Regions from separate parts of the Kluyvera huaxiensis genome, predicted to be linked through region 3. Evidence: predicted binding sites of a transcription regulator. Region 3 holds the regulator's gene; each other region holds the start of a gene.
The links. The regulator sigma-54, encoded in region 3, starts transcription at its own class of promoters, with help from an activator protein. The targets are predictions, from matches to a motif close to GTTGGCACANNTTTCGCTNT.
Positions count from the first base shown of each region.

Region 1 (10,211 bases), on a different contig from region 3:
GCGCTGCCGCCGCTGTCGAACAGCTTTATTAGCCTGGTGAAGGATACCTCGCTGGCCGCCACCATTCAGGTGCCGGAGTTGTTCCGCCAGGCGCAGTTGATTACCTCGCGTACCCTGGAAGTGTTCACTATGTACCTTGCTGCTTCGCTGATTTACTGGGTGATGGCCACGGTGCTGTCGGCGCTGCAGAACTATTTTGAAAACCAGCTGAACCGCCAGGAGCGAGATCCGAAATGAGCGCAATTGAAGTCAAAAACCTGGTGAAAAAATTCCACGGGCAGACGGTGCTGCACGGGATCAACCTTGAAGTGGCAGAAGGTGAGGTGGTGGCCATTATTGGGCCGAGCGGTTCCGGTAAAACCACGCTGCTGCGCAGTATTAACCTACTCGAACAGCCGGAGAGCGGCACCATCCGCGTGGGAGAGATAACCATCGATACGGCCAAACCTATTGGCCAGCAAAAAGGGCTGATCCGCCGGTTACGCCAGCATGTCGGCTTTGTCTTCCAGAGCTTCAATTTGTTCCCGCATCGAACGGTGCTGGAGAACATTATCGAAGGGCCGGTTATCGTCAAAGGTGAAGACAAGCCGGGGGCAATTGCTCGCGCTCGCGAGCTGCTTGCCAAAGTCGGACTGGTGGGAAAAGAAGGGAGCTATCCGCGTCGTCTTTCCGGCGGGCAGCAGCAGCGTGTGGCGATTGCGCGCGCGCTGGCGATGCGTCCGGACGTTATCTTGTTCGATGAGCCGACTTCGGCGCTGGATCCCGAACTGGTGGGCGAGGTGCTCAACGCCATCCGCGCACTGGCGCAGGAGAAGCGCACGATGGTTATCGTGACCCATGAGATGAGTTTTGCCCGCGACGTCGCCGACAGAGCTATCTTTATGGATCAGGGGCGCATCGTGGAAGAGGGCGAAGCCAAAGCGCTGTTTGCGAATCCTCAGCAGGCGCGTACCCGGCAGTTCCTGGAAAAATTCCTCATGCAGTAGCCTTGATTCGCGCCCTAGGCGATTGCGTGGGGCGCGAGTTAATGACTTTTTTTCCATCGCAAATGATGGACTGTCTATATCATCCCGCTTTTTATGAAAAATTTTACTTAAGGACGCCTAATCAATAGGTAGATATTATGTTGCCTGATGTTTGGGGAAAGTGCCTGGCAGCGGGAATATCGCGGCATGAGTTACGAAAATAGAGTGAATTGGGATTATTTTGTTGATGCATGATATTTTATACATATAAATAAGATTTATGTGTTAGTTTTCTGTATTCATAAAAATAATTGTTAATCAGGGGATTTCTCGTTTGTGATGAGAGACGATGATTTTTTCAGTTGGCGGCGGGAAATGCTGCATCTTTTCCAGGCAGCTTCAGTAAGTGACCAGATCTACCGAGTGCTTCAGCAGCAAACGGAACTTCTGGAGTACGATTTCTTCGCCCTGTGCGTTCGTCATCCCGTGCCTTTCACGCGGCCTAAAATTTCGGCGTATAGCACCTATCCAGACGCCTGGATGTCGCAGTACAAGTCGGCAAACTATATGGCTATTGACCCGGTGCTAAAACCCGGTAATTTTTCGTTGGGCCATTTGCGCTGGAATGACGAGTTGTTCTGTGACGCACAAGAGCTGTGGGATGCCGCGCGCGAGCACGGTTTGCAAACCGGTGCCACCCAGTGCCTGATGCTGCCAAATCACGCTCACGGCTTCTTGTCGGTGTCGAGAACCCGGACATCGCGTACTGCACGTGCCGACGATGAGATTGCGCTGCGTTTACAGATCCTGCTGGAAATGAGTCTGCTGGCGTTATTACGCCTGGAAGATGAAATGGTTATGCCGCGGGAAATGAAATTCAGCAAGCGTGAATTAGAAATTTTGAAATGGACGGCGGAAGGAAAAACGTCAGCCGAGATCTCGATGATTCTGGCTATTTCGGAAAATACGGTTAATTTTCATCAAAAGAACATGCAGAAGAAATTCAATGCGCCGAATAAAACGCAGATTGCCTGCTATGCCGCGGCGATTGGTGTGATCTGACTTGTTTTGACGTTCTGCGTGCCAGACCGCAAACCGGCTGTAAGCAATGATGCTGACAGCCGGTTTATTATTACTGGCGGTAAGCTTGTTTAATTTGCTTAACGGTGCTGGAAAAAACGGCAGCCTGAGCGTCATCTTCTAACTGCGCAATTTGCTTTTCCATCTTAATAATCACGCGGCCTGCATCTGCCTGGCCCATTGCCTGCAGCATCAGGGTCAGCAAAGACTTCAGGCAGGAAACTTCCTGCGCCAGATTTTGATTATTTTCAGCGGTGGAAAAATCAGGTGTGCTCATTTATTGCCTCGTACGATTTCTGCGCAATATGCGCGGTGCGGATTGTGAAAGCGGCGCAGTATACCACAAGCCGGAAGAAAAACAGGAGTGGCTGTTTTTTGCGCGCTGCTCAGATCTGATATTAATTATTATTTAACAGTGTATACACAGCAAGTTAGCGTTGAATTGTTTAATTCTGGTTCATGTGCCGTTAATTGTTGTTACATATTATGAGTCTTATTTATCAAATATACGATAAAACACCTGTTTACGCCGCTTAAGTCCGTCAGAGTGCTGAGTTATCCATCTTGCATCTTATTGTTTTTTAGCACTTTCCAGAAGATGTACATGATTATTTCCAAAAACGAGATCGAAATCGAAGCCTTGGCATTTTTAGACTTTCACAGTTGATATAAAACCCGGTAGTATGGGGGAATTAAGCAGTAGTAGCGTTATCCCTATTCTGGAGATTATTCCTTTGATCAACGTTTTTCTTGTTGATGACCATGAACTGGTGCGCGCAGGGATACGACGCATTCTTGAAGATATAAAAGGTATTAGAGTCACCGGCGAAGCCAACTGTGGAGAAGATGCGGTGAAGTGGTGCCGTACTAATCCGGTCGATGTTGTGCTTATGGATATGAACATGCCGGGGATCGGTGGCCTTGAGGCTACGCGTAAAATTGCGCGTTCCGCGGTCGATACCAAAGTCATTATGTTAACCGTACATACGGAGAACCCACTGCCTGCGAAAGTCATGCAGGCGGGCGCAGCTGGCTATCTAAGCAAAGGTGCTGCGCCGCAAGAGATGGTTAATGCTATTCGCTCGGTGTTCTCCGGTCAGCGTTATATTGCCTCGGATATCGCTCAGCAAATGGCATTGAGTCAGATTGAACCGGAAAAAACGGAATCGCCGTTTGCCAGTTTGTCTGAACGTGAATTGCAGATTATGCTGATGATCACTAAAGGTCAGAAGGTGAATGAGATCTCAGAGCAGTTAAGTCTGAGCCCTAAAACGGTAAACAGTTACCGCTACCGGATGTTCAGCAAGCTGAATATTCATGGCGACGTTGAACTGACCCACCTGGCAATTCGCCATGGCCTGTGCAATGCGGAGTCGTTAGCAAGTCAGTGAGTGATGTTTTTGATTCAAAAGCCTTTCTGAAAACTGTAACCAGCCAGCCCGGCGTTTATCGTATGTATGACGCCGGCGGTAAGGTTATTTATGTTGGTAAAGCCAAAGACCTCAAAAAGCGTCTTTCCAGCTATTTTCGTACCAACGTAGCCTCCCGTAAAACGGAAGCGCTCGTCGCCCAAATCGCCCAGATTGATGTCACCGTTACCCATACCGAGACGGAAGCGCTGCTGCTTGAGCACAACTACATCAAGTTGTATCAACCGCGCTATAACGTACTGCTGCGGGATGACAAATCTTATCCTTTCATCTTTCTGAGCGCCGATACTCACCCACGCCTGGCGACCCATCGCGGCGCGAAGCATGCGAAAGGTGAATATTTCGGGCCGTTCCCCAATGGCTACGCGGTTCGCGAAACGTTGGCGCTGCTGCAAAAAATCTTCCCGATTCGTCAGTGCGAGAACAGCGTTTACCGCAATCGCTCGCGCCCCTGTCTGCAGTATCAAATTGGCCGCTGCCTGGGCCCCTGCGTGACGGGGTTGGTGAGCGAAGAAGAGTATGCGCAGCAGGTTGAGTACGTACGCTTATTTCTTTCCGGCAAAGACGATCAGGTCCTCACGCAGCTTATTGCGCGGATGGAAAAGGCCAGTCAGGCGTTGGCTTTTGAAGAGGCGGCGCGCATTCGTGACCAGATCCAGGCCGTACGCCGGGTGACTGAGAAACAGTTTGTATCGAATAACGGCGACGATCTTGATGTTATCGGCGTTGCGTTTGAAGCGGGCATGGCCTGCGTACATGTGCTGTTTATTCGTCAGGGGAAAGTTCTGGGTAGCCGCAGTTATTTCCCAAAAGTTCCAAACGATACCGAATTGGGCGAAGTGGTGGAGACGTTTGTTGGCCAGTTCTATTTCCAGGGCAGCCAAATGCGTACGCTGCCGGGTGAAATCTTGCTCGACTTCGCGCTAAAAGATAAAACGCTGCTCGCGGACTCCTTATCCGAGCTGGCCGGGCGGCGCATTCAGGTACAGACAAAACCGCGCGGCGACCGTGCGCGTTACCTGAAGCTAGCGCGCACCAATGCGGTCACGGCGCTGTCGACTAAGCTGTCACAGCAGTCCACCGTGCATCAGCGTCTTCAGGCGCTGGCCGCTCAGCTGAACCTGCCGGCCATAAAACGCATGGAGTGCTTCGATATCAGCCATACGATGGGGGAGCAGACCGTCGCCTCCTGCGTGGTATTTGATGCCAATGGTCCGCTGCGGGCGGAGTATCGCCGCTATAATATTACCGGCATTACGCCAGGCGATGACTACGCTGCGATGAATCAGGTTTTGCGCCGCCGCTACGGTAAAGCCATTGATGAAAGCAAAATCCCCGATGTCATTTTGATTGACGGCGGGAAAGGGCAACTGGGGCAGGCGAAGACAGTATTTGCCGAGCTGGACGTGCCGTGGGATAAACACCATCCTCTGCTCCTGGGCGTCGCTAAAGGCAGCGATCGTAAAGCCGGGCTGGAGACACTATTCTTTGAACCGGAAGGTGAGGGGTTTAGTTTGCCGCCGGACTCACCCGCGCTGCATGTGATTCAGCACATTCGCGATGAATCGCACGATCACGCCATTTCTGGCCATCGTAAGAAACGGGCGAAGGTGAAGAGCACCAGTACGCTGGAGACGATTGAAGGAGTGGGGCCGAAACGGCGTCAGATGTTGCTCAAGTATATGGGCGGTTTGCAGGGTTTGCAGCAGGCAACCATCGATGACATCGCGAAAGTGCCCGGAATATCGCTTGGGTTAGCAGAAAAGATCTTCTACTCGTTGAAACATTAGGGGCTCTGTAGCAACATAGGGCTAATATTTACTAACAACAGATAGTTACCACGCCATGCAATATAATATCCCTACATTGCTTACGTTGTTCCGCGTCATCCTGATACCGTTTTTCGTGCTGGCGTTCTACCTTCCCGTTGTCTGGTCACCGTTTGCCTGCGCGCTGATCTTCTTTATTGCCGCGATAACCGACTGGTTTGATGGTTATCTGGCCCGTCGCTGGAACCAAAGCACCCGGTTCGGCGCATTCCTCGATCCGGTTGCGGATAAAGTGATGGTGGCCATCGCGATGGTGCTGGTGGCTGAGCACTACCACACCTGGTGGGTAACATTGCCTGCGGCGACCATGATTGCTCGCGAAATTATTATCTCTGCGCTGCGTGAATGGATGGCGGAGCTGGGTAAACGCAGCAGCGTTGCCGTATCGTGGGTGGGGAAAGTGAAAACCACCGCGCAGATGACCGCACTGGTCTGGATGCTGTGGCGGCCAAATATGTGGGTTGAGTGGGCAGGAATTGCGTTATTCCTGGTCGCGGCGGTACTGACGCTATGGTCAATGCTGCAATATTTGAACGCTGCGCGCGGCGATTTGCTTCAAGAGTGATCGTTTCGCCGTTATTTTCAGCAAACGACACCAAGTTGCGAAAAATACCGTTGACTCACCGCGCCAGATAAGTAGAATGCAACGCATCGAACGGCAGCACTGATTGCCAGACGATAGCAAAATCAAGTGGTTAGCAAATCAACTTGATAATGCGGGAATAGCTCAGTTGGTAGAGCACGACCTTGCCAAGGTCGGGGTCGCGAGTTCGAGTCTCGTTTCCCGCTCCAAATTAAAAACATCGGCAGTTGCGGGTGTTATTAAAGCTTCAAAGGCGCGTTAGCAAAGCGGTTATGTAGCGGATTGCAAATCCGTCTAGTCCGGTTCGACTCCGGAACGCGCCTCCACTTTCTTCCCGAGCCCGGATGGTGGAATCGGTAGACACAAGGGATTTAAAATCCCTCGGCGTTCGCGCTGTGTGGGTTCAAGTCCCACTCCGGGTACCATGGGAAAGCAAAGAATAATCAAAGCAATAAGCAGTGTCGTGAAACCACCTACGGGTGGTTTTTTTGTTTTTGTACCTTTGCTTGATCATTCGATTTCGCCGTAAGGGCAGAGGCTCAGCGCATGCATTTTCGTAGAATCATCAACGAGAGTATAAGTTAACTCTGGTTTAGCTGGGCTGATTTCGCCTCGGTATACGAAATGATCATGCAATCTATCTCCTGGCAACCAGAGCGGAGATAGGCGGTACCGAAGTCTAATTTTTCGCGAAACGGTTGCCAGAGATATGGCGATCGTTTTTCGCCATATCTATCAATAGCGTCATGCCAATATAGTTGCTCCAGTTAAAAGCATTTTGCAGCACCACGACCGCATTGCCTTTTTCTTTATCAAAACCGATAAAGCTGGAGTAGCCGCCAATATAGCCTACTTGATAAGTGATTTTTTCCCGACCGATAAAATCGGTTACCCAGGCAAGATCCTGTGAACCATCGGGGCGTTGAAAATAGATATTGCTGACTTCGGAAAATACCACATCCAGCACGCTGTCGTCGGTTTTTGACACGTGATAGCGGGCATAGGCGATCAAATCTTCGGCGTTACTGTATAAACTCGCCGCCGCCACCATGTTATTGGTGAAATGCCAATCGGGAGTTAACTGTCCGCGCGGGATGAATTTGGGCTGGTCGCCTGCGTGACCAAGCGCTCGCTGTGGGAAACCTTGCAATTTCTGTGGAATAAAGCTGCTGTTAGCCATTTTTAGTGGTCGAAAAATAAAGAGCGACGCTAAAGTCTGTATATCCTCGCCAGTTTTATATTTTAGAATGTAACCGATAAGTGCATAGCCGAGATTGGAGTATTCCGGTGTTTTACTTTTTGGCGCTCGCCAGTCGGCTAAATAATGCAGCACGTTATTGCTATCCAGTTCGCCATAAAAATTTTCACCACTCCCTAAATAGCCGATGAATTTTTCCAGCATCCGAAAATCCATATTCTGGCGCGGCAGGCCGGAGGTGTGAGTGACCAGTTCCAGCAAGGAAATGTTTTGTGCATCTGCGCTGAGTGGCGTGCCTGGCGGTAACAGGGTCGCCAGTTTATCATCCCAACGGAGTTGTCCTTCGTTCACCAGGCATGCCACCACTTCTGCCGTTACCCCCTTGCTGAGAGAACCGAGGGCAAACAGGGTATCTGGCTTGACGGGGTAGCGATGGACTGCATCGGTTACGCCCCAGCTGTAAAACTGCGGCTCACCGTGATTGTGGATCACCGCGACGGTCATCCCAGAGACGCTTTTTTGCGTCATATAGTGACGTACCAGGCTATCAACGTCGCCATCCAGCGATTGATGAGTGAGGAGTTCCTGAGTACCTGCCGGGGAGGACATTTGTGAGAGCGTGCCGCAGCCGCTGAGTAGCGGGATAACAAACAGCATCCAGTGAAATCGGGTAGTAATGTTCTGCATACCTGTTGTTGTGTGGGTTGTCATCGGCGCGCGGGAAATGTACCACACTCGGCGCTCTTCAAACGCACTGTTTGCTATATTTTGGCCGCCAGGTCGGCTGTTTTCGTTGTTTTTCAGAACTATTACCCAGAACCATCCGGATGGTTTTCTTGTTTTTGTCCTCGGCCCCAGCTGCACCCTAAACATCCCGCGTTTGCACCATCAGCTAACATAACCCGTGCATTTTGCAGCAAAAATGCGCAAAGCGTGACTATTGCATTATTTATGTACTTTATTGTTAACCAGATGTGATCACCACCGTAATTTCACTTCATCGCACCGGAAGCCCCAAAACGGCGCTCTATACTCAAAATTGTCGAATTCCGGGCAGTGGTGCGCAAAGTTGGCAACCATTTTGCTTAATGATTTGGCCTGAAAAGCGTAAGGAAACCTCGCCGTTATCAGCAGGATATTGTCAGGATGTCGTTTGTTTGGTGAACGTGCCAGTCGTTCGGCTTCACACCGCTATGCATAAACCTCTTTGCTAAGGTAGATAATAATGTCGCTGAAATTGATTAGAAGTCCGCTTTCTCTTGTGTTGGCAGGTTGTCTGGTGACGGCGTTTTCCGCCCAGGCTGATATTGTGATTGGCGTTGCCGGGCCATTTACCGGGCCAAACGCCACTTACGGCGATCAGTACTGGCACGGTGCGACTCAGGCCGCGGAGGACATTAACGCCGCTGGGGGGATCAACGGCGAAAAAATTAAACTGGTACAGGGCGATGATGCCTGCGAACCGAAGCAGGCCGTGTCGGTGGCTAACCGTCTGGTCGATCAGGACAAAGTGCAGGCCGTCGTCGGTCATTTCTGCTCTTCTTCTACTATGCCTGCGTCAGAGGTTTACAGCGACGCAGGGATTATCGCTATCACCCCAGGCTCCACCAACCCGTTGATTACCGAACGCGGGATGAACGACATGTTCCGCATGTGCGGTCGTGATGATCAGCAGGGCGGAGTGGCCAGCGATTTCATCATCGACAAGCTCAAAGCCAAACGCGTGGTGATTATTCACGACAAAGACACTTACGGACAAGGGCTGGCAGATGCTACCCGTGCGGCGCTGGCCAAGCGCGGCGTGAAGGACGTGATGTATGAAGGGCTGTCGCGCGGTGAAAAAGACTTTAACGCACTAGTGACCAAAATTGGTGCCCAGAAACCGGACGTCGTGTTCTTCGGTGGCTGTCACCCGGAAGCGGGCCCGCTGGTGCGCCAGATGCGTGAGCAGGGGGTACAGGCAGCATTCTTCTCCGGCGATTGTATCGTCAATGAAGAGATGGTTACTGCGGCGGGTGGCCCACAGTATACCAAGGGCATCTATATGACCTTCGGCAAAGATCCGCGACTGCTCCCGGAGGGCAAAGCAGTTATCGAAAAATTCCGTGCCAACAAGTTTGAGCCGGAAGGCTACACCCTTTACTCCTATGCCTCTATTCAGGCCATCGCTGCGGCGTTTAAAGCTACCGGCGGTACCGATTCAACCAAAGCCAGCGCCTGGTTGAAAGCTAACCCGGTGGAAACCGTGATGGGCAAAAAAGCGTGGGACAGCAAAGGCGACCTGAAAGTCTCGGACTACGTCGTTTATCAGTGGGATGACAAAGGCAAATATAAAGAAGTCAAGTAACGCTCAGCGCCGGTATGGTGACATACCGGCGCTCAATAATAGGCCTATAACAAGAGCGCACGATGATGGAGACATTCTTTCTGCAGCAGTTAGTCAATGGCTTGACGCTCGGTTCAGTTTACGGATTGATAGCCATTGGTTACACCATGGTGTACGGCATTATTGGCATGATTAACTTCGCTCACGGCGAAGTGTATATGATCTCGGCTTACCTCTGCGCCATCGGTCTGGCGCTGCTGTCCTTCTTCGGTTTGCACTCATTCCCGCTTCTGATCCTCGGCACGCTGGTGTTTACCATCGTTGTTACCGGTGTCTATGGCTGGACGATTGAGCGCATTGCCTATAAGCCACTGCGCAACTCGACGCGCCTGGCACCGCTGATCTCCGCTATCGGCATGTCATTGATTCTGCAAAACTATGCGCAAATCAGCCAGGGGCCACGCCAGCAGGGCGTGCCGACAATGCTTGACGGCGTGCTGCGTCTGCATCTTGGCGAAGGATTTGTGCAAATAACCTATACCAAAATCTTTATTCTGCTGGCCTCGTTTGCCGGGATGCTGCTGCTGACCTGGATTATCGGCCACACCCGCTTAGGGCGGATGTGCCGCGCGGTGCAACAGGATCGCAAAATGGCCTCCATTCTGGGGATCAACACCGACCGGGTTATTTCACTGGTATTTATGATTGGTGCGGCGATGGCGGGCCTTGCCGGGGTGCTTATCACCATGAACTACGGAACCTTTGATTTCTACGCCGGATTTATTATCGGCATCAAAGCG
Region 1 is NZ_JBEFLV010000020.1:63,676-73,886, reverse strand. It holds gene tcyL (cystine ABC transporter permease) at 1-237, shown strand, start outside; gene tcyN (L-cystine ABC transporter ATP-binding protein TcyN) at 234-986, shown strand; gene sdiA (transcriptional regulator SdiA) at 1,305-2,027, shown strand; gene ABOC97_RS18750 (DUF2594 family protein) at 2,098-2,322, opposite strand; gene ABOC97_RS24075 (hypothetical protein) at 2,309-2,389, opposite strand; gene uvrY (UvrY/SirA/GacA family response regulator transcription factor) at 2,780-3,436, shown strand; gene uvrC (excinuclease ABC subunit UvrC) at 3,433-5,265, shown strand; gene pgsA (CDP-diacylglycerol--glycerol-3-phosphate 3-phosphatidyltransferase) at 5,321-5,869, shown strand; tRNA gene ABOC97_RS18730 (tRNA-Gly) at 6,021-6,096, shown strand; tRNA gene ABOC97_RS18725 (tRNA-Cys) at 6,140-6,213, shown strand; tRNA gene ABOC97_RS18720 (tRNA-Leu) at 6,226-6,312, shown strand; gene ABOC97_RS18715 (serine hydrolase domain-containing protein) at 6,567-7,772, opposite strand; gene ABOC97_RS18710 (branched-chain amino acid ABC transporter substrate-binding protein) at 8,311-9,432, shown strand; gene ABOC97_RS18705 (ABC transporter permease subunit) at 9,498-10,211, shown strand, end outside.
Region 1: the regulator sigma-54 is predicted to act here: its motif matches at 8,154-8,173, upstream of ABOC97_RS18710 (branched-chain amino acid ABC transporter substrate-binding protein).

Region 2 (10,211 bases), on a different contig from region 3:
TTTGAAATGTCGCTGAGCCTGAAAGCCAAATGGCGTCCGGACCTCGACGCGCTGGAAGTTTGCCGCCAGCACGGCCGCGAAATTGCCCGCCAGTGGGCGCTGGCACCGCTGCCGGAAGCAACGCCAAAGGCAGACTCAGCAAAAGACGACTGCGCCTGTGCCGCAGCGGCAGCCGCCGACCTCGGCCCAAGCATGCAGTGCAGCGTTTGCCAGTGGGTATACGACCCAGCAAAAGGTGAACCAAACCAGGACGTACAGCCAGGTACACCGTGGAGCGAAGTCCCGGACAACTTCCTGTGCCCGGAATGTTCATTAGGCAAAGATGTCTTCGACGTGATGGCAACGGAGGCAAAATGAATCATGGCATCGTGATCGTTGGCTCGGGCTTCGCCGCCCGCCAACTGGTGAAAAATATCCGTAAGCAGGATATGAGCGTCAAGCTGACGCTCATCGCCGCCGACAGTATCGACGAATACAACAAACCGGACTTAAGCCATGTGGTCAGCCGGGGGCAAACCGCGGCCGACCTCACTTTGCAAACCGCCGGTGAGTTCGCCGAACAGTACAACCTGAATCTGTTCCCGCAGACCTGGGTGAGCGGCATCAATGCCGAGGCCCACGTGGTGAAAAGCCAGGACCACGAATGGCACTACGACAAACTGGTGCTGGCCACCGGGGCCTCAGCCATCGTGCCACCCGTGCCGGGCAAAGAGCTGATGCTGACCCTCAACAGCCAGCAGGAGTTTGGCGCGGCGCAAAGTACACTGCGCGATGCCAAACGGGTGCTGATTATCGGCGGCGGTTTGATTGGTAGCGAGCTGGCGATGGACTTCTGCCGCGCCGGCAAAGCGGTCACCGTGGTGGATAACTCGGCCAGCGTGCTGGCTTCGCTCATGCCGCCAGAGGTGAGCAGCCGCCTGCAGCATTGTCTGACCGATATGGGCATTCACCTGCTGCTGAAAAGCCAACTGCAAGGGCTGGAGCAGACGACGACCGGTATTCGCGCCAGCTTTGACCGCGACCGCCACGTAGAAGTCGATGCGGTGGTTGCCGCCACCGGTCTGCGTCCGGAAACGGCGCTGGCGCGGATGGCTGGACTGGAAATAAACCGTGGCGTGAAGGTGGATAGTACGCTGCAAACCAGCAATCCGGATATCTATGCGCTGGGCGACTGCGCGGAGATCAACGGCGCGGTGATGCCATTTCTGCAGCCTATTTTGATGAGCGCCATGTGCCTGGCGAAAAATCTGCTCGGCCAGTCCGGTGAACTGAAGCTGCCGAATATGCTGGTGAAGGTGAAAACGCCGGATCTACCGCTGCACCTGGCGGGTGAAACCCGTCGTCAGGATCTGCACTGGATCATTGAAACCCGCGTCGACGGTATGCTGGCGCAAGGCTACGACCAAAGCCAGCAGCTGCGGGCTTTCGTGGTCAGCGAAGAACGGATGAAAGAAGCTTTTGTCTTATTGAAATCGATTGTCAGTTGAGAAGGACTTCCCGGCGGCGCTTCGCTTGGCCGGGCTACAGGACTGTTTGACTTAACCTCATGCGCAAGGATGCGCGAAAGTCTGATTTTTGCCCCGCTGCCCCGGGGCTTTTTTAGCTTTACGTTCGGCGCTGCGCCTGTGTAGGCCAGATAAGGCAACGCCGCATCCGGTAATTTGCACCATGCCACCCGGCAGCGTAAGACCCTAACGCACCACCAGCGAGTCATAGTTGCGCCAACGGTAGTTGACCATCGATACCAGCCAGCACAACGCAAACAGGCCAATCACCACAAAACCTGCGTTACCGAGATTATCGCTCAGCAGCGCCACGTCGCTCCACAGCCCGCCGGTTAAGGCGAATTTATCCATAATCAGCCCCAGCGCTTCCAGCCCACCGATAAACAGCGCCACCACCACCGAGGCTCCGGTGATGGTCATATTGTAATAGAGCTTACGCTGCGGCTTATTGAACGCCCAACCGTAGGCACCAACCATCAGAATATTATCGAGGGTATCCACCAGCGCCATACCGCTGGCAAACAGCGCAGGAAAAACCATAATCGACCACATCGACATCCCGCTGGACGCGCTGGCCGCCGAGATCCCCAGCACGCCGATTTCGGTGGCGGTATCAAAACCCAGACCAAACAGAAAACCCACCAGGTACATATGCCAGCTTTTGCCAATCAGGCGGAAGGTGCGGCTAAACAGCGCGCTCATCAGTCCACCGGCAACCGGTGCATCCGTCTCGATTCGCTGCCCTTTTTTCAGCGCCTGGAAGCTGCGCCACACGCTGCGCAGGATAATCAGGTTCACCAGCGCCATCGCCAGCAGAAATATCGCCGACACCGCGGTGCCAATAATGCTGCCAGTGTCGTGAAACCAGCTCATCTTATGCTGGAAAGCAGTCGCCGTAGCGGCAATCGCCACCGACGCCAGCACCACAATCGACGAGTGCCCCAGCGAGAACCAGGCACCGACGCCGAACGGGCGCTTGCCCTGCTGCATCATTTTGCGGGTGACGTTATCAATCGCCGCAATGTGGTCAGCATCCACCGCATGGCGCAGGCCGTAGCCCCACGCCAGCAGGCTGGCGGCCATCAGCGCGCCGTTATGACCAAATGCCTGCCACGCCCAGCCCCAGGCCAATAAATTCGCCAGCAGCAAAACCAGCACCAGCAGCGATGCACGCGGCTGCTGGCGAAGCGCATTCAATAACATGAGAACTCCTTACGCCTGACCACGAGCGGCGGCAACCACCGCCTGCCCGTATGAAATCGCCCCATCACCAGCGGGTAAACGCTTGGGAAAGAGCAACGTGAAATCGGATAAATAGTGCGAGAGGCGGGCGCGCAGCAGCGCGTTGTGCAGCACGCCGCCGCCAAAGGCTAGCGTAGAAATACCGGCCTGCTGCGCATGAGTCCGCATCATATCGGCCACACCGCACGCCAGCGCATCGTGAAACGCCCACGCTTTTTCGGCGGGCGCGGCCTGCCAGCTTAGCCAGCGTTGCCAGAAGGTCGCCAGATCCAACTGCTTGCCCACAACCGGCATCGTCACCGGATGAGCCACGCCCTGGCAGGTGGCGGCTAGCGCTTCAAGACGACAGGCCGCCTCCCCTTCATAGCTCAACGTTTCCGTCGTGCAGCCCAGCGCGCAGGCCACCGCATCAAACAGACGGCCACAGGAAGAGGCGCGCGAGCTGTTTATTCCGCGCGAAATCGCCTGCGCCAGCAGTGGCCAATTCTTTTGCTGCAGGCTTTGGGTTTCGGCGAAGGTCTGCCAGTCCGGCACAAACGCCAGGCACTGCGCAAGCCAGTTGCGCCACGGCTGACGCGCCGCCAGATCGCCGCCCGGCAGCGCCACCGCAGGCAGACCACCGAGATGTTCGCAGTGGCGATAGCTCACGCGCAGGCACTCGCCGCCCCACAATGCGCCGGACTCGCCGATGCCGATGCCGTCGAGCGCCATCGCAATCACTTCGCCACCGTCCAGCGGCCAATCATGTTCAGCCAGACAGGCGGCGATATGCGCGTGGTGATGCAGCACGCGCTGAACCGGCAGACCGCTGGTCAGCGCCCATTGCGATGAGCGATAACTGTCATGAAAATCGGCCACCACCGCCTGCGGGGTAAAATCATATATCGCCTGCATCAGGCGCAGCGCCTGCTGCCATTGGTTTTCCACGCCGTCATCGGTCAGGTCGCCAAAATGCTGGCTGACCACCGCCTGGTCGCCACGCGCCAGGCAGAAGGTATTTTTCATATCCGCACCGATGCACAGCATCGGCGGTACGTTGTGGAAGCCCGGCGGCAGCGGCAGCGCGTCCGGCACATAGCCGCGGGAACGGCGCAGCATTTCACCGCTCTGGCGTACCACCGAATCATCCATGCGCTGGACGATATCGCGATTATGCAGCAGGAAACCGTCGGCAATTTCGACGAGATCGCTTTGCGCTTGCTGATTGGTTAAGGCCGGCGGTTTGCCGCTCAGGTTGCCGGAGGTCATCACCAGCGGGCGCGCCAGCGCCTGCATCAGCAAATGTTGAAGCGGGTTGGCGGGAAGCATCACGCCAACTTCCGCCAGCTCCGGTGCAATCTCATCGCACAGACCGGAAAGGTTATTCTTCGCCACCAGCACAATCGGTGCGGCGGGGGTAATTAACAGCGATGCGGCCTCCAGCGGCAGAGCATCGGCGTTTGGCACCATCACCGCCAGCGGTTTGGCCGGGCGATGTTTACGAGCACGAAGTGTGGCAACCGCCTGTGAATTTCCCGCATCACAGGCCAGATGAAAGCCACCAAGGCCCTTTATCGCCACAATACCGCCCGCTTTCAGCAGGGCGACAGCGGCCTCAAGCGCCGCCTCTTTCTCCGCCCGCAGATCAGGGCTTTGCCATTGCAGCCACGGGCCACATTCGGCGCATGCCACCGGCTGGGCGTGAAAACGTCGGTCGTAAGGATTGCGGTACTCTGCCTCGCAGCTTTTGCACAGCGGGAACGCCGCCATCACCGTCAGAGGCCGGTCGTACGGCATGGCGTTGATGATGGTGAACCGCGGCCCGCAGTGGGTGCAGTTGATAAACGGATAGCGGTAGCGTCGCTCTCCGGGGTCATTCATCTCCGCGAGACAGGCGGGGCAGGTTGCCGCATCGGGGACGATTTGCGTACTCATCGCCCCCGCGCCGCTCTCACGAATCACAAAATCGGTGGGGATCGTCGGCCAATCAAACGGCTCAACGTGGGTACTATCAATGCGCGCAAGCGGCGGGCAGTGCTGATATAGCGCGGTGATAAAGTCCACCTCATCACCATACAATCGCAGCAGCACTCCGGCGCTGTCATTACAGACATCGCCAAGACGCTCGCGCAGCTTGGCCTGCTGCCAGACAAAGGGGCGAAAACCCACCCCCTGAACTTTGCCGCAGATGCGGATCTGCACACCGTTTGCACGCATTTGTTTTACCCGAGCGCCGCGACTTTCAGACGCGTTTTCATCGACTGATAGCTTTGTTGCGCATAGTTTTCGGCCCAGGTCTGATCGTCAATCGCTTCGACCTTCACCGCGCAGTATTTGGTTTCCGGCGTTTTCGAAATCGGATCGAGGTTATCCTGGGTCAGTTCGTTGCAGGCGCCAATCCACCATTGGTAGGTCATGTACACGCTGCCGTGGTTGATACGTTCGCTGACGTTGGCGCGGCTAATCACTTTGCCGCGACGTGAAGAGACCCACACCAACTGCTGATCACGAATATTCAGCAGCTGCGCATCCGTTGGGTTTATTTGCACGAACCCCGGCTCATCGGCCAGCGATTGCAGCGCCGCGCAGTTGCCGGTCATTGAACGGCACGAATAGTGGCCCACTTCACGCACGGTGCAGAGCACCAGCGGGTATTCCGCATCCGGGATTTCAGCCGGGGCGCGCCACTGTGCGGCAAACAGGTGTCCCTTGCCGTCCGGCGTCGCGAACTGATTACCTTCATACAGGTACTGGGTACCCGGATGATCGAGCGTCGGGCACGGCCACTGTACGTGGCCCATATCACCCATTTTCTCGTAGGTAACGCCGTAGAACAGCGGGCACAGCTCGCGCATTTCGTCCCAGATTTGCTGATTATCGTCGTAATGCATTGGGTAGCCCATTTCGCGGGCCAGCAGGCTGATAATTTCCCAATCACGTTTGACGTTGTAGGTCGGTTCGATAGCTTTTTCGAAGCGCTGGAAGCCACGGTCGGCGCAGGTAAAGACGCCACCATGTTCGCCCCACGAGGTGGCTGGCAGCAATACGTCGGCCTGCTCGGCGGTTTTGGTCATAAAGATGTCCTGCACCACCACGAAGTCGAGGGCTTCAAACCCTTTGCGCACCAGCCCTAAATCAGCCTCGGTTTGCAGCGGATCTTCGCCCATGATGTAGTAGGCTTTCACCTTCCCTTCCAGCGCCAGATGCGGCACTTCGGTAATACGCACGCCGACTTTGTCGTCCATCAGGCTGGCATCAATGCCCCACGCGTTGGCGAATTTCTCGCGGACTGCGGGGTCAACCACGTCCTGATAGCCCGGGAACTGGTTTGGCAGCACGCCCATGTCGCATGCGCCCTGGACGTTGTTTTGCCCACGAACCGGGCCAACGCCGACGCTTTCACGACCGAGATTACCGGTCAGCAGCGCCAGGCTTGCCAGCCCTTTCACCACGTCGACCGCCTGACCGAACTGGGTGACGCCCATCCCCCACATGATGGTGGCGGACGGTGCGGCGGCGTAGGTACGCATCGCCTGACGAACCTGCTGCGCCGGGATACCGGTCAGATGTTCTACCGCTTCCGGCGCGTAGTCTTTGACCACTTCGCGCATTTCATCAAGCCCGGTGGTAAAGCGCGCCACGTATTCCTGGTCGTAGAGATTCTCTTCCAGCAGCACGTGGGCAAAAGCGTTCACCAGCGCCATGTTGCTGCCGTTACGCATCTGCAGATGCTGGTCGGCGATACGCGCGGTTTCAATGCGCCGCGGATCGCAGACGATAATTTTGGCCCCTTTGTCTTTAGCCTTAATGACGCGACGCGCCACGATCGGGTGCGAATCCGCACAGTTGTAGCCAAAGACCAGCAGGCAGCGCGAGTTTTCGATATCGCCAATGCTGTTACTCATCGCGCCGTTGCCCAGCACGTCCTGCAACCCTGCCACCGACGGGCCGTGGCACACGCGCGCACAGCAGTCGACGTTGTTGGTATGCAGCACGCCGCGAGCAAATTTTTGCATCACATAGTTGGTTTCATTGCCGGTGCCGCGCGATGACCCGGTAGTCATAATCGCGCGCGGCCCGAATTTGGCTTTAATATCGCCAAGACGCTTCGCGGTGTAGCGAATCGCCTCATCCCAGCTCACGGGAGTGAATTTGCCGCCCTTTTCATAGCGGATCATCGGCTGTGTTAATCGTGGCGTCAGCAGCTTGGTATCGTTGAGGAAGTCCCAGCCGTAGTAGCCTTTCAGACACAGTTCGTTTTGGTTGGTTTTACCGTCAGCGGCTTCGGCACGGATAATTTTACCGTGGTCAACAACCAGTTTCAGCTTACAACCCGCGCCACAGTAAGGGCATACACTCGTGATTTTTTTCATCAATAACAGACCTGTTAAAAGAGAAATTAAGGGATTTTAAAAAGAGATCGACGTGGCGACATCAAGCGCAGTACGGCGGCGCTTTTCTGCACTCAGTTGCTCAAGTTTGTCGCGGTCAACGCAGAACAGCGCGTGGGTCGGGCAGGCTTCCATACAGGCTGGGCCGGCTTCGCGGTGGAAGCACAGGTCGCACTTGTTGGCTTCCGCTTTTTCCGCGCGAATTTTCAGTCCGGACCCCGTGTTACGCACCACAGGACGCACCACCACTTCCATCGCGCCGTACGGGCACGCCACAACGCAGGTTTTACAGCCAATGCAGCGTTCCTGCATGACGTGAATAAAACCTTTGTCGCGGATAATCGCACCGTTCGGGCAGACGTTGGCGCACGGGGCGTCTTCGCACTGGCGACAAGCGGTGGCGGTGGAAACATCCATCCCTTTAATAACGTGGATACGCGGCAGGAAAGATTGTGGTGTCAGGGCTGCGCAGTCCTGATCTTCCTGGTGGGAAACCACACATGCGACTTCGCATGTCCGGCAGCCAATACATTTACTCGCATCAGCAATGATGAAACGGTTCATCAACTTCTCCAGCAATGACAATGAATTGAGCGGGAGAATGCATTAATCGAGCCAACTTTTATCAAGCTGATTATTAACGTTATTTTTTGAAGAAGACGACAAGAAAGGCTGTCATCGTCATTAATGACGATGACAGTTGACGAGATTAGGCGTGAGGCCCAGAAACAATCGAATCGCGTTCAATCAGCTCGCCGGGGAAGGTCTGTTGATACTTAAAGTCACCGCCGTCGAGCATAAAAATAAGCCGGTTGATGGTCTCTTTAATCATCTGTGTGACCGGGATACGCACGCTCGATAGCGCCGGGATCATATAGGGCGCCAGCGCAATATCATCAAAACCAATCACCGACACCTGCTGCGGGACGCTGATGCCATGGGCGTGAAGTCGCTTGATGGCCCCTACCGCCATATCGTCATTGCTGGCGACCAGCGCGCTAAAGCTGACCTGACGTTCGCGCAGCGTATCCACCCCCGCCGCACCGGTCGCCGGGGTCCATTTTCCTTCGACAATCAGCTCGTCACGTACCGCAATGCCGTGCTTTGTCAGCGCATCTTTATAGCCGGAAAGACGCTCAATGCCGGTAGGCGAATCCAGCGAACCGGTGATAAAGGCGATGTCGCGGTGACCGCGGGCAATGAGTTTTTCCACCGCCTGCTGGCTGGCAGATTTCTGATCGCAGTAGACGCAGTGGCTGCTGTTGCGCCGCAGCCGACGGTTAATCACCAGCACCGGCTGTTGCTGCTGTTGAATAATATCGTCAATTTCGTCGACGCTTAAAAAGCGCGGATAAATAATGATGCCGTCGCAGCGCAGATCGAGCAGATACTGGATCGCCTCGCGTTCTTCCTGCGCGCTGTGTTTGCCATCCGCCAGAATCAGCCGCCGCCCCTGCGCTTCGGTCATGCTCGCGGCATGAAACAGCAGTTCGCTAAAGTAAACGCCGTGGTACAGCGTGTTAGTCACCACCAGCCCCAGCGTTTGGGTCTTTTTGGTCGCCAGATTGCGCGCCAGCAAATTCGGCCGATAGCCGCTCTCTTCTATCGCCAGAAACACCCGGTCTTTGGTCTCCTGGCTCACGTAGCCGTTTCCCGACAGCACCCGGGAGACGGTGGCTTTCGAGACGCCCGCCCGTCGCGCCACCTCCAGCATCGTCGTCATGATAGATATCCTTGAAAAATCATTTGCCCGCAGTGTACTTCACCGTTTGGTGTTTTTCAGCAACTGCGGAAGCGGTCGGAATTTAACCACAATCAGTTTGTGTGATCGGTTTCACGAATAAATTAAAAACAAAATTTATATCTTGAGATAACAAAATAAACACAAGATGATTATGTGGAACCGGTTTCCTATACAGCGTTTCATTCCCGCGTCATTCCCGGCGATGGACGAAAAGTACCCTACTGATAAAACAGGATAAAATCCGATGTCTAAAAATTATGCGGCTCTGGCGCAATCCGTCGTCGGCGCGCTGGGCGGCGTGGATAACATCACCGCCGTGACCCACTGTATGACTCGTCTGCGTTTCGTGCTGAAAGACGAAGCGCAGGTGGATAGCGCCACCCTTAAAGGCATCAGCGGCGTGATGGGCGTGGTGCGTAACGACAATCAGTGCCAGGTGATTATCGGCAACACCGTTTCACAGGCTTTCCGCGAAGTGGTAAGCCTGCTGCCGGGCGATATGCAGCCTGCTGCGCCGGTTGGGAAACCGAAGCTCACCTTAAAACGCATCGGCGCCGGGATCCTCGACGCGCTGATCGGCACCATGTCGCCGCTGATCCCCGCCATTATCGGCGGATCGATGGTTAAACTGCTGGCGATGATCCTCGAGATGAGCGGCGTGCTGCCAAAAGGCGCACCGACGCTAACCATTCTGACGGTGATTGGCGATGGCGCGTTCTTCTTCCTGCCGCTGATGGTTGCCGCTTCTGCGGCGGTTAAATTCAAAACCAATATGTCGCTGGCCATCGCTATCGCCGGGGTGCTGGTGCACCCGAGCTTTATTGAGCTGATGGCGAAAGCGGCGCAGGGCGAGCACGTTGAGTTCGCCTTTATTCCGGTAACGGCGGTGAAATACACCTACACGGTGATCCCGGCGCTGGTGATGACCTGGTGTCTGTCCTACATCGAGCGTTGGGTGGATAAAATTACCCCGGCGGTGACCAAAAACTTCCTCAAGCCGATGCTGATTGTGCTGATTGCCGCGCCGCTGGCGATCCTGCTGATCGGCCCTATCGGTATCTGGATCGGTAGCGCTATCTCCGCGCTGGTGTATACCATTCACGGCTATCTCGGCTGGCTGTCCGTCGCCATTATGGGCGCGCTGTGGCCGCTGCTGGTGATGACCGGGATGCACCGCGTCTTTACCCCAACCATCATTCAGACTATTGCCGAAACCGGCAAAGAAGGGATGGTGATGCCGTCAGAAATCGGCGCCAACCTGTCGCTCGGCGGCTCATCGCTGGCGGTCGCCTGGAAAACCAAAAACCCGGAACTGCGCCAGACCGCGCTGGCCGCAGCCGCGTCCGCCAT
Region 2 is NZ_JBEFLV010000008.1:18,282-28,492, forward strand. It holds gene norV (anaerobic nitric oxide reductase flavorubredoxin) at 1-357, shown strand, start outside; gene norW (NADH:flavorubredoxin reductase NorW) at 354-1,487, shown strand; gene ABOC97_RS10145 (HoxN/HupN/NixA family nickel/cobalt transporter) at 1,692-2,708, opposite strand; gene hypF (carbamoyltransferase HypF) at 2,718-4,943, opposite strand; gene fdhF (formate dehydrogenase subunit alpha) at 4,949-7,099, opposite strand; gene hydN (electron transport protein HydN) at 7,136-7,681, opposite strand; gene ABOC97_RS10165 (LacI family DNA-binding transcriptional regulator) at 7,827-8,840, opposite strand; gene ascF (PTS cellobiose/arbutin/salicin transporter subunit IIBC) at 9,106-10,211, shown strand, end outside.
Region 2: the regulator sigma-54 is predicted to act here: its motif matches at 7,718-7,737, upstream of hydN (electron transport protein HydN).

Region 3 (10,211 bases):
AGTTCCTGATCCACGATATCACGCAGATAGTTCGGGTTAGAACGAATCTTAGGTTGTTCAGCCTTCAGGCGATCGAACGTCTTCTGCGCCGCTTCGTTCATCAGTTTGTAAGGGTTAGTCTGGTCTGCCGCCGTGGCTGCCGTTAATGGGGCAATCACCAGCATGGCAACCATCAGTAAACGTTTAAACATGTCGAGTATCTCCTGAGATTAATTCGTCGAGCCAGTAGCAGGCGCCGCCGTATCAGTATGTCCGTCGGTTGAATTCTTCGCATCGCCTGAATTCTGATTGTCGCCGCCTTTATTGCTATAAAGGAACTGACCAATCAGATCTTCGAGCACCATCGCCGATTTCGTGTCCTGGATAATGCTGCCATCTTTAAGGATAGACGTTCCCAGTTCCGGGTCTTCAAAGCCGACGTTCAGCGCCAGATACTGCTCACCCAGCAAACCTGAAGTCCGAATGGCCAGCGAGCTGGTATCCGGAATATGGTTATAGGTGTCTTCAATATCGATAGCGATACGCGGTAGATACGTTTTCGGATCGAGGCTGATATCAGCAACTCGTCCAATCACCACGCCGCCAATACGCACCGGAGAACGGCTCTTCAGGCCGCCGATGTTATCGAAGGTGGCGTATACGCGGTAGGTTGGCTCCGATTTTATCGACGACACATCTGCGGCCTTCAGGCACACAAACAGTGCCGCCAGCAGGGCAATCAACAAAAAAATACCGACCCAGATTTCACTCTTTTTCGTTTGCATTCACTCAATTCCCAAACATCAGTGCCGTCAGCACAAAGTCCAGCCCAAGAACCGCCAGCGACGCATGCACCACGGTACGGGTGGTCGCGCGGCTGATTCCGGCAGAAGTGGGGATCGCATCGTAACCGTTAAATAACGCAATCCATGTCACCGTAATGGCGAAAACAACGCTCTTAATCAGGCAGTTCACCAGATCAAGACGCCAGTCCACCGCATTTTGCATCGCCGACCAGAAGAACCCGGCGTCAATACCTTTCCAGCTCACGCCAACCAGCGAACCACCCCAGATGCCTACCGCGACGAAAATAATCGTCAGCAGCGGCAGGGAAATCACGCCGGCCCAGAAGCGAGGAGAGATCACACGACGCAGGGGATCCACCGCCATCATTTCCATACTGGAAAGCTGCTCGGTGGCGCGCATCAGACCGATTTCGGCGGTCAGCGCCGAACCGGCGCGCCCGGCGAACAGCAGTGCGGCAACAACTGGTCCTAGCTCACGTAGCAGCGATAGCGCCACCAGCATGCCGAGACTGGTCTCAGCGCTATAGGTGGTCAGCACCAGATACCCTTGTAGCCCCAGCACCATGCCGATAAACACACCCGACACGATGATGATGACCAGCGAAAGTACGCCGACGTTGTACAGTTGGCGAACCAGCAGCGGCGCATGCTTGCGAAACTCCGGCTTGCCAACAACGGCATTGAATAACATTAACCCAGCTCGCCCAAACGTCGCGATGGTCTTAATTCCGCGATGTCCAAGCGCTGCCAGTGCATTTAACAGCATGAGTCGTTTAGCTCCCTGTACCGATGAGGTCGCGGCGATAATCGCCCGCAGGAAAACGGAATGGCACCGGGCCATCGGCGATACCGTCGAGGAACTGGCGCACTCGAGGATCGGCGTTTTCCTGCAACGAGGTGGCGCTACCGTGAGCGATGATTTTCTGGTCTGCCATGATGTAAGCGAAATCCGCAATACTCAGCACTTCCGGCACATCGTGAGAAACCACAATACAGGTGACACCCAGCGCACTGTTGAGTTCGGAAATCAGCTTAACCAGTACGCCCATGGTAATGGGATCCTGACCAACAAACGGTTCATCAAACATGATGAGATCCGGCTCAAGCGCAATGGCTCTCGCCAGCGCAGCGCGTCGCGCCATGCCGCCGGACAGCTCAGATGGCATTAGCTTCGCCGCACCGCGCAGGCCGACGGCCTCCAGCTTCATCATCACCGTGCTTTTCAGCAACGGCGCGGGCAAATTGGTATGCTCACGAATCGGGTAGGCGACGTTATCAAACACGTTCAGATCGGTGAACAATGCACCCGATTGAAACAGCATACTCATGCGCTTACGCACGGTATAAAGACGGGAGCGCGACATTTGCGGCACGTTCTCACCGTCAAAGAGGATTTCTCCGCTATCCGGGGGGATCTGCCCACCAATAAGGCGCAGCAGCGTGGTCTTGCCAATCCCCGACGGCCCCATTATCGCGGTGATTTTGCCGCGTGGCACCGAAAGCGATATGTTGTCGAAAATGACGCGATTGCCACGAGAAAACGTGACGTCACGCATATCGACCAGATTCGCTAGATTTTGGCTCATAGGCTTACCTTTCCAGGTCCTTAACTAGGGCAAACTCCTGCTTGCCCCTGCATTCTTACAGAATCCTAACCGCTCTGGTTAACGAAATCTGGCATTTGTTTTACTTTTCCTGCGCATAAAGTCAAAATTAGGAATTCGTTACGCCCAGATGTGCGGGCCGACGATTATACCCGAATAAAGGATTTTAGATGCTCTTAGCTACGGCTCTGTTAATTATTGGTTTACTTCTGGTGGTATACAGCGCTGACCGCCTGGTGTATTCCGCGTCAATTCTTTGCCGTGCTTTAGGGATCCCGCCGCTGATTATTGGCATGACTATTGTCAGTATAGGCACATCGCTACCGGAAATTATTGTTTCCGCCGCCGCCTCGCTTCACGGGCAGGTCGATGTGGCCATCGGTACCGCTATCGGATCCAATATCGTCAATATCCTGCTGATCCTCGGGCTCACCGCGCTGTTCCACCCGTTTACCGTGCATTCTGATATCCTGCGCCGCGAAATACCGCTAATGTTGGTAGTGAGCCTGCTGGCAGGATATGTGTTGTATGATGGCGAGCTGTCCCGCCTCGACGGCATGTTTTTATTTATTCTCACCGTCCTGTGGCTGTTGTTTATCATTAAAATAGCCCGGCTGGCCGAACGTCAGGGTAATGACAAATTTACGCAGGAGCAGCTAGCCGAGCTGCCGCGCGACGGTTCGTTACCCGTCGCCTGCTTATGGCTTGGTGTCGCACTCATCATCATGCCAATGGCGACCCGCATGGTTATAGATAATGCCACGGTGATGGCGAACTATTTCGCCATGAGTGAACTGACCATTGGCCTGACTATTGTGGCGCTAGGCACCAGTCTGCCTGAACTGGCCACCGCAATTGCCGGGGTACGTAAAGGCGAGAATGATATCGCTGTCGGCAATATCATCGGCTCCAATTTCTTTAATATCGCTATCGTTTTGGGGATCCCTGCCGTTATCGCGCCAGGACAATTTAACCCACTCGCGTTCAGTCGAGACTATGGCGTAATGGTATTGGTCAGCGTTGTTTTCGCCCTACTGTGCTGGCGCCGCCGCCAGATAGGCCGTGGCGCGGGCTTGCTGTTGATCGGCGGATTTATGGTATGGCTGGCACTGCTCTGTTGGGGCACGCCGCTTTTCATCGAATGAATCGGGATAACACTATGTCGCAAATAGATTTGCAGCCGAATTTCGATTTCCTGCAGGCGGGAAAAGAAGTTCTGGAGATTGAACGGGAAGGGCTGGAACAGCTCGATCAATACATTAATCAGGATTTCAGCGACGCCTGCGAGAAGATTTTCTACTGCAGCGGCAAAGTCGTGGTGATGGGGATGGGCAAGTCCGGGCATATTGGCCGTAAGATGGCGGCGACCTTTGCCAGCACGGGGACCTCGTCGTTCTTCGTCCATCCCGGCGAAGCGGCTCACGGTGACTTAGGCATGGTCACGCCGCAGGACGTGGTTATCGCCCTGTCCAACTCCGGCGAGTCCAATGAAATTCTGGCGCTGATCCCGGTGCTGAAACGCCTGCGCGTGCCGCTTATCTGCATGACCAGTAAGCCTGACAGCAGCATGGGGCGTGCCGCCGATATTCATCTGTGCGTGAAGGTACCGCGCGAAGCCTGTCCGTTAGGGCTGGCGCCGACCTCCAGCACTACCGCGGCACTGGTGATGGGCGATGCCCTTGCCGTCGCGCTATTAAAAGCACGTGGCTTTACGGCAGAAGATTTTGCTCTGTCACACCCCGGTGGCGCACTCGGCCGCAAGCTGCTGCTGCGGGTTAACGATATCATGCACACTGGCGATGAAATTCCGCACGTCAGCATCGATGCTTCGCTGCGCGATGCGCTGCTGGAAATTACCCGTAAGAACCTGGGTATGACCGCCATCTGCGATGACAATATGCAGATTAAAGGCATTTTCACCGACGGTGACCTGCGCCGGATCTTCGAAAATGGCGTTGACGTTCGCACTCTCGGCATTGCCGACGTGATGACGCCGGGCGGTATTCGTATTCGCCCAGGAATGCTGGCGGTGGACGCCCTGAACCTGATGCAATCACGTCATATCACCTGCGTGCTGGTTGCCGATGGCGACCATCTGCTAGGTGTGATACATATGCACGACCTACTGCGCGCAGGCGTAGTGTAATCAAGGATATAAAGAATGAGTCATGCTGTTACCCCGGTCGCCACCTGTTATGGCCCGGTGAGCCCACAATTTATTGCGCAGGCGGAAAAAATTCGCCTGTTGATCCTCGATGTTGACGGGGTGCTCTCGGACGGCCTTATCTATATGGGTAACAACGGTGAAGAGCTAAAAGCCTTCAACGTGCGTGATGGCTACGGTATTCGCTGCGCCCTCACCTCAGGTATCGATGTGGCGATTATTACCGGGCGAAAAGCTAAACTGTTAGAAGACCGTTGCACAACGCTTGGCATCACCCATCTCTATCAGGGGCAGTCAGATAAGCTCATCGCCTACCGCGAACTGCTGGCGAAGCTCGACGTGCAGCCGGATGAAGTTGCCTACGTTGGCGACGATTTGATTGACTGGCCGGTGATGGCAGAAATCGGCTTAAGCGTCGCCGTTGCCGATGCGCACCCGCTGCTGCTGCCACGCGCAGATTACGTCACCCGTATTGCGGGTGGCCGCGGCGCTGTCCGCGAAGTGTGCGACCTGTTACTGCTGGCACAAGGTAAGCTGGACGAAGCCAAAGGGCAATCGATATGAGTAAAACCAGACGTTGGGTGATTATTCTGCTCGCACTGACGGCACTGGTCCTCATCGGCCTGAATCTTGCCGACAAGGACGATACCAGCCAGTATGTGGCGAATGCCAATGATCCGACCTATCAAAGCGAACATACCGATACCGTGGTTTACAGCCCGGAAGGCGCGCTCAGCTACCGGTTAATTGCCGAGCACGTGGAGTATTTTTCCGATCAGGCACTGTCGTGGTTTACCCGCCCGGTACTGACAACTTTTGATACTAATAAAGTACCAACCTGGTCGATTAAAGCAGATAAAGCCAAACTGACTAACGATCGCATGCTGTACCTCTACGGGCACGTTGAAATCAACGCGCTGACAGAAGATGCACAACTGCGTAAGATTACGACGGATAATGCCCAGGTGAACCTGATTACTCAGGACGTTGCCTCTGACGACCTCGTGACGTTATACGGAACATCATTTAATTCCAGCGGCCTGAAAATGCGCGGCAATTTACGCAGCAAAACCGCCGAGCTGATTGAAAAGGTTAGAACCTCTTATGAAATTCAGAACAAACAAACTCAGCCTTAAGCTGGCGCTCGCGGGTTCCTTGTTAGCGGCTAGCCTGCCGGCAATGGCGCTTACCGGAGATACCGATCAGCCGATTCATATTGAATCCGATCAGCAGTCGCTGGATATGCAGGGCAATATTGTTACCTTCACCGGCAACGTGGTGGTGACGCAGGGCACGATCAAAATTAATGCCGACAAAGTCGTGGTGACTCGCCCGGCGGATCAAAAGGGCAAAGAGGTGATCGACGGCTACGGTAATCCGGCGACCTTCTACCAGATGCAGGACAACGGCAAACCAGTGAAAGGCCATGCGTCAAAAATGCACTATGAACTGCAGAACGATTTCGTGGTGCTGACCGGCAACGCTTATCTTGAGCAGCTTGATAGCAATATTAAAGGCGACAAGATTACCTACCTGGTGAAAGAGCAGAAAATGCAGGCGTTTAGCGACAAAGGTAAACGCGTCACCACCGTTCTGGTTCCGTCGCAGATTCAGGACAAATCCAAAGGCCAGGCCCCGGCCCAGAAAAAGAGTAACTAATTCGTTATGGCGACATTAACTGCAAAAAACCTGGCGAAAGCATACAAAGGCCGTCGCGTCGTGGAAGATGTCAGTCTGACCGTGAATTCCGGTGAGATTGTCGGCCTTCTCGGGCCTAACGGCGCGGGTAAAACCACTACCTTCTACATGGTGGTAGGGATTGTTCCGCGCGACGCCGGCAATATCATCATCGATGATGAAGACATCAGCTTACTACCGCTGCACGCCCGTGCCCGTCGCGGGATTGGCTATCTGCCGCAGGAAGCTTCTATTTTCCGTCGTCTGAGCGTCTATGACAACCTGATGGCGGTGCTACAGATCCGTGACGATCTGAGCGCCGAACAGCGTGAAGACCGCGCCAAAGAGCTGATGGAAGAGTTCCACATTGAACACCTGCGTGACAACTTAGGCCAGGCACTCTCCGGTGGTGAGCGCCGCCGTGTAGAAATTGCCCGTGCGCTGGCGGCAAACCCTAAATTTATCCTGCTGGATGAACCGTTTGCCGGCGTTGACCCGATCTCTGTTATCGACATCAAACGTATTATCGAACACCTGCGCGACAGCGGCCTTGGCGTCCTTATCACCGACCATAATGTGCGCGAAACATTAGCGGTCTGTGAGCGCGCCTATATCGTCAGCCAGGGGCATTTGATTGCCCACGGAACACCTCAAGAGATCCTACAAGACGAACAAGTTAAACGCGTGTATCTTGGGGAAGACTTCAGACTCTGATAGGGTATGGTTAACGACGTTAGCGGGAGAGATTCGTTCTGAACATGAAGCAAGGTTTGCAATTAAGGCTCAGCCAACAGCTTGCCATGACGCCGCAGTTGCAACAGGCGATCCGTCTGTTGCAATTGTCAACGCTGGAACTTCAGCAAGAACTCCAGCAAGCACTGGAAAGCAATCCGCTGCTTGAGCAAACCGATCTTCACGAGGAAGTAGAAACCCAGGAAACCGTTGATACCGAAACGCTGGATAGCGTCGACGCGCTGGAAAAGGCAGAGATGCCTGAAGAGCTGCCGCTAGACGCTAGCTGGGATGAAATCTACACCGCCGGGACGCCGTCAGGCACCGGGGTTGATTATCAGGACGACGAGCTGCCGGTCTATCAGGGTGAAACCACCCAGTCCTTGCAGGACTATCTGATGTGGCAGGTTGAGCTGACGCCGTTTACCGACACCGACCGCGCCATTGCCACGTCGATTGTTGATGCCGTAGATGAAACGGGCTATCTCACCGTCACGCTGGAAGATATTCGTGAGAGTATCGGCAATGACGAAATCGGCCTTGATGAAGTGGAAGCGGTTCTTAAACGTATCCAGCGCTTCGATCCGGTTGGCGTAGCCGCTAAAGATCTGCGTGACTGCCTGTTGATCCAGCTTTCACAATTCAGCCCAGACACACCGCGAATTACCGAAGCACGGCTGATCATTGCCGAGCATCTTGATCTCCTCGCCAACCATGACTTCCGCTCGCTTATGCGCGTCACGCGTCTGAAAGAAGACGTATTGAAGGAAGCCGTCGATCTAATTCAATCGTTAGATCCGCGCCCGGGCCAGTCGATCCAGACCGGTGAGCCGGAATACGTGATTCCTGACGTATTGGTCCGTAAGGTCAACGGCCGCTGGATGGTTGAGCTGAATGCCGACAGTATTCCGCGTTTGCAGATAAACCAGCACTACGCTGGTATGTGTAATAACGCCCGTAACGACGCCGATAGCCAGTTTATCCGCAGCAACCTGCAGGATGCCAAATGGCTGATTAAGAGTCTTGAGAGCCGTAACGATACTCTGCTGCGCGTCAGTCGCTGCATCGTTGAACAGCAGCAGGCCTTTTTCGATCTCGGCGAAGAACATATGAAACCGATGGTGCTGGCGGATATCGCCCAGACCGTCGAGATGCACGAGTCCACGATTTCGCGTGTTACCACGCAAAAGTATTTGCATAGCCCACGGGGCATTTTTGAGCTTAAGTATTTCTTCTCCAGCCACGTGAGTACCGAAGGCGGAGGCGAAGCCTCTTCCACGGCAATTCGCGCATTGGTGAAGAAATTAATTGCCGCGGAAAATCCCGCGAAACCACTGAGCGACAGTAAACTGACCACCCTGCTCTCTGAACAGGGTATCATGGTGGCACGGCGTACCGTTGCAAAGTACCGAGAGTCTTTATCCATCCCGCCGTCTAACCAGCGTAAACAACTGGTCTGACTCTACTGATAAGGAAGACACTATGCAGCTCAACATCACTGGACACAACGTCGAAATTACCGAAGCGATGCGCGAATTCGTCAATGCGAAATTCGTTAAGCTCGAACAGTATTTCGAGAGGATCAATCAGGTCTATATTGTGTTAAAAGTGGAAAAATTGACGCACATCTCGGATGCAACATTGCATGTTAACGGCGGCGAACTTCATGCCAGTGCGGAAGGGAAGGATATGTACGCCGCCATCGACGGCTTGATCGACAAACTGTCGAGACAGTTGAATAAACACAAAGATAAACTAAAACAACACTGATTGTCCGAGCGATCGCCCGATATGCCCCCGCATATCGGGCGGTGCTTAGGTGAAATTATGACAAATAATGATTCGGCTCTTCAACTGAGCAATGTCCTTAACCAGGAATGTACCCGCAGTGCAGTGCACTGTCAGAGTAAAAAACGTGCGCTGGAAATCATCAGCGAGCTGGCGGCTAAACAGCTTAGCCTGCCTCCGCAGGTGGTGTTCGAAGCCATTCTGACCCGTGAAAAGATGGGCAGTACCGGCATCGGCAACGGCATCGCTATTCCTCACGGTAAACTGGAAGAGGATACGCTGCGCGCGGTGGGTGTCTTTGTGCAACTGGAAACGCCGATTGCCTTCGACGCCATCGATAATCAGCCTGTTGATTTGCTGTTTGCGCTACTGGTGCCGGCCGACCAGACCAAAACCCACCTGCATACGCTCTCTTTGGTGGCGAAACGTCTGGCGGATAAAACCATTTGTCGCCGTCTGCGCTCGGCGCAGAGCGACGAAGAGCTCTATCAAATCATCACCGATACGGAAACCCACGATGATGAATAATGGACATCACATCGTACTGAGGAGAAACGGTACATGGTACTGATGATCGTCAGCGGCCGCTCTGGCTCGGGAAAGTCTGTTGCCCTGCGCGCGCTGGAAGATATGGGGTTTTACTGCGTCGACAACCTCCCGGTTGTGCTGCTGCCTGAGCTGGCAAAAACCCTGGCCGATCGTGAAATATCGGCGGCCGTCAGCATCGACGTGCGTAACATGCCGGAATCACCGGAAATCTTCGAACGGGCGATGGAAAGTCTGCCGGAGAACTTCTCACCTCAGCTACTGTTCCTTGATGCCGACCGCAACACGCTGATTCGTCGCTACAGCGACACTCGCCGTTTGCATCCGCTGTCGAGTAAAAATCTGTCGCTGGAAAGCGCCATCGATGAAGAGAGCAATCTGCTGGAACCGCTGCGCTCGCGCGCCGACCTCATCGTTGATACTTCTGAAATGTCCGTCCACGAGCTGGCTGAAATGCTGCGTACCCGCCTGCTGGGTAAACGTGAACGCGAGTTGACGATGGTGTTTGAGTCCTTCGGCTTCAAGCACGGTATTCCAATTGACGCTGATTACGTCTTTGACGTGCGCTTCCTGCCAAACCCACACTGGGATCCGAAGCTGCGCCCAATGACCGGGCTCGATAAGCCGGTAGCCGCCTTCCTCGATCGCCATACGGAAGTACACAACTTTATTTACCAGACGCGTAGCTATCTTGAGCTATGGTTACCTATGCTGGAAACCAACAACCGCAGCTATTTAACGGTAGCCATTGGTTGTACTGGCGGTAAGCACCGTTCGGTCTATGTTGCCGAACAGCTGGCTGACTACTTCCGCTCGCGCGGTAAGAACGTGCAGTCTCGTCATCGGACGCTGGAAAAACGTAAATCATGACCGTAAAGCAGACCGTTGAAATCACCAATAAGCTGGGCATGCACG
Region 3 is NZ_JBEFLV010000004.1:63,729-73,939, reverse strand. It holds gene mlaC (phospholipid-binding protein MlaC) at 1-191, opposite strand, end outside; gene mlaD (outer membrane lipid asymmetry maintenance protein MlaD) at 210-764, opposite strand; gene mlaE (lipid asymmetry maintenance ABC transporter permease subunit MlaE) at 769-1,551, opposite strand; gene mlaF (phospholipid ABC transporter ATP-binding protein MlaF) at 1,559-2,371, opposite strand; gene ABOC97_RS05835 (calcium/sodium antiporter) at 2,560-3,534, shown strand; gene kdsD (arabinose-5-phosphate isomerase KdsD) at 3,549-4,535, shown strand; gene kdsC (3-deoxy-manno-octulosonate-8-phosphatase KdsC) at 4,551-5,117, shown strand; gene lptC (LPS export ABC transporter periplasmic protein LptC) at 5,114-5,689, shown strand; gene lptA (lipopolysaccharide ABC transporter substrate-binding protein LptA) at 5,658-6,212, shown strand; gene lptB (LPS export ABC transporter ATP-binding protein) at 6,219-6,944, shown strand; gene rpoN (RNA polymerase factor sigma-54) at 6,989-8,422, shown strand; gene hpf (ribosome hibernation promoting factor) at 8,445-8,732, shown strand; gene ptsN (PTS IIA-like nitrogen regulatory protein PtsN) at 8,790-9,278, shown strand; gene rapZ (RNase adapter RapZ) at 9,312-10,166, shown strand; gene npr (PTS phosphocarrier protein NPr) at 10,163-10,211, shown strand, end outside.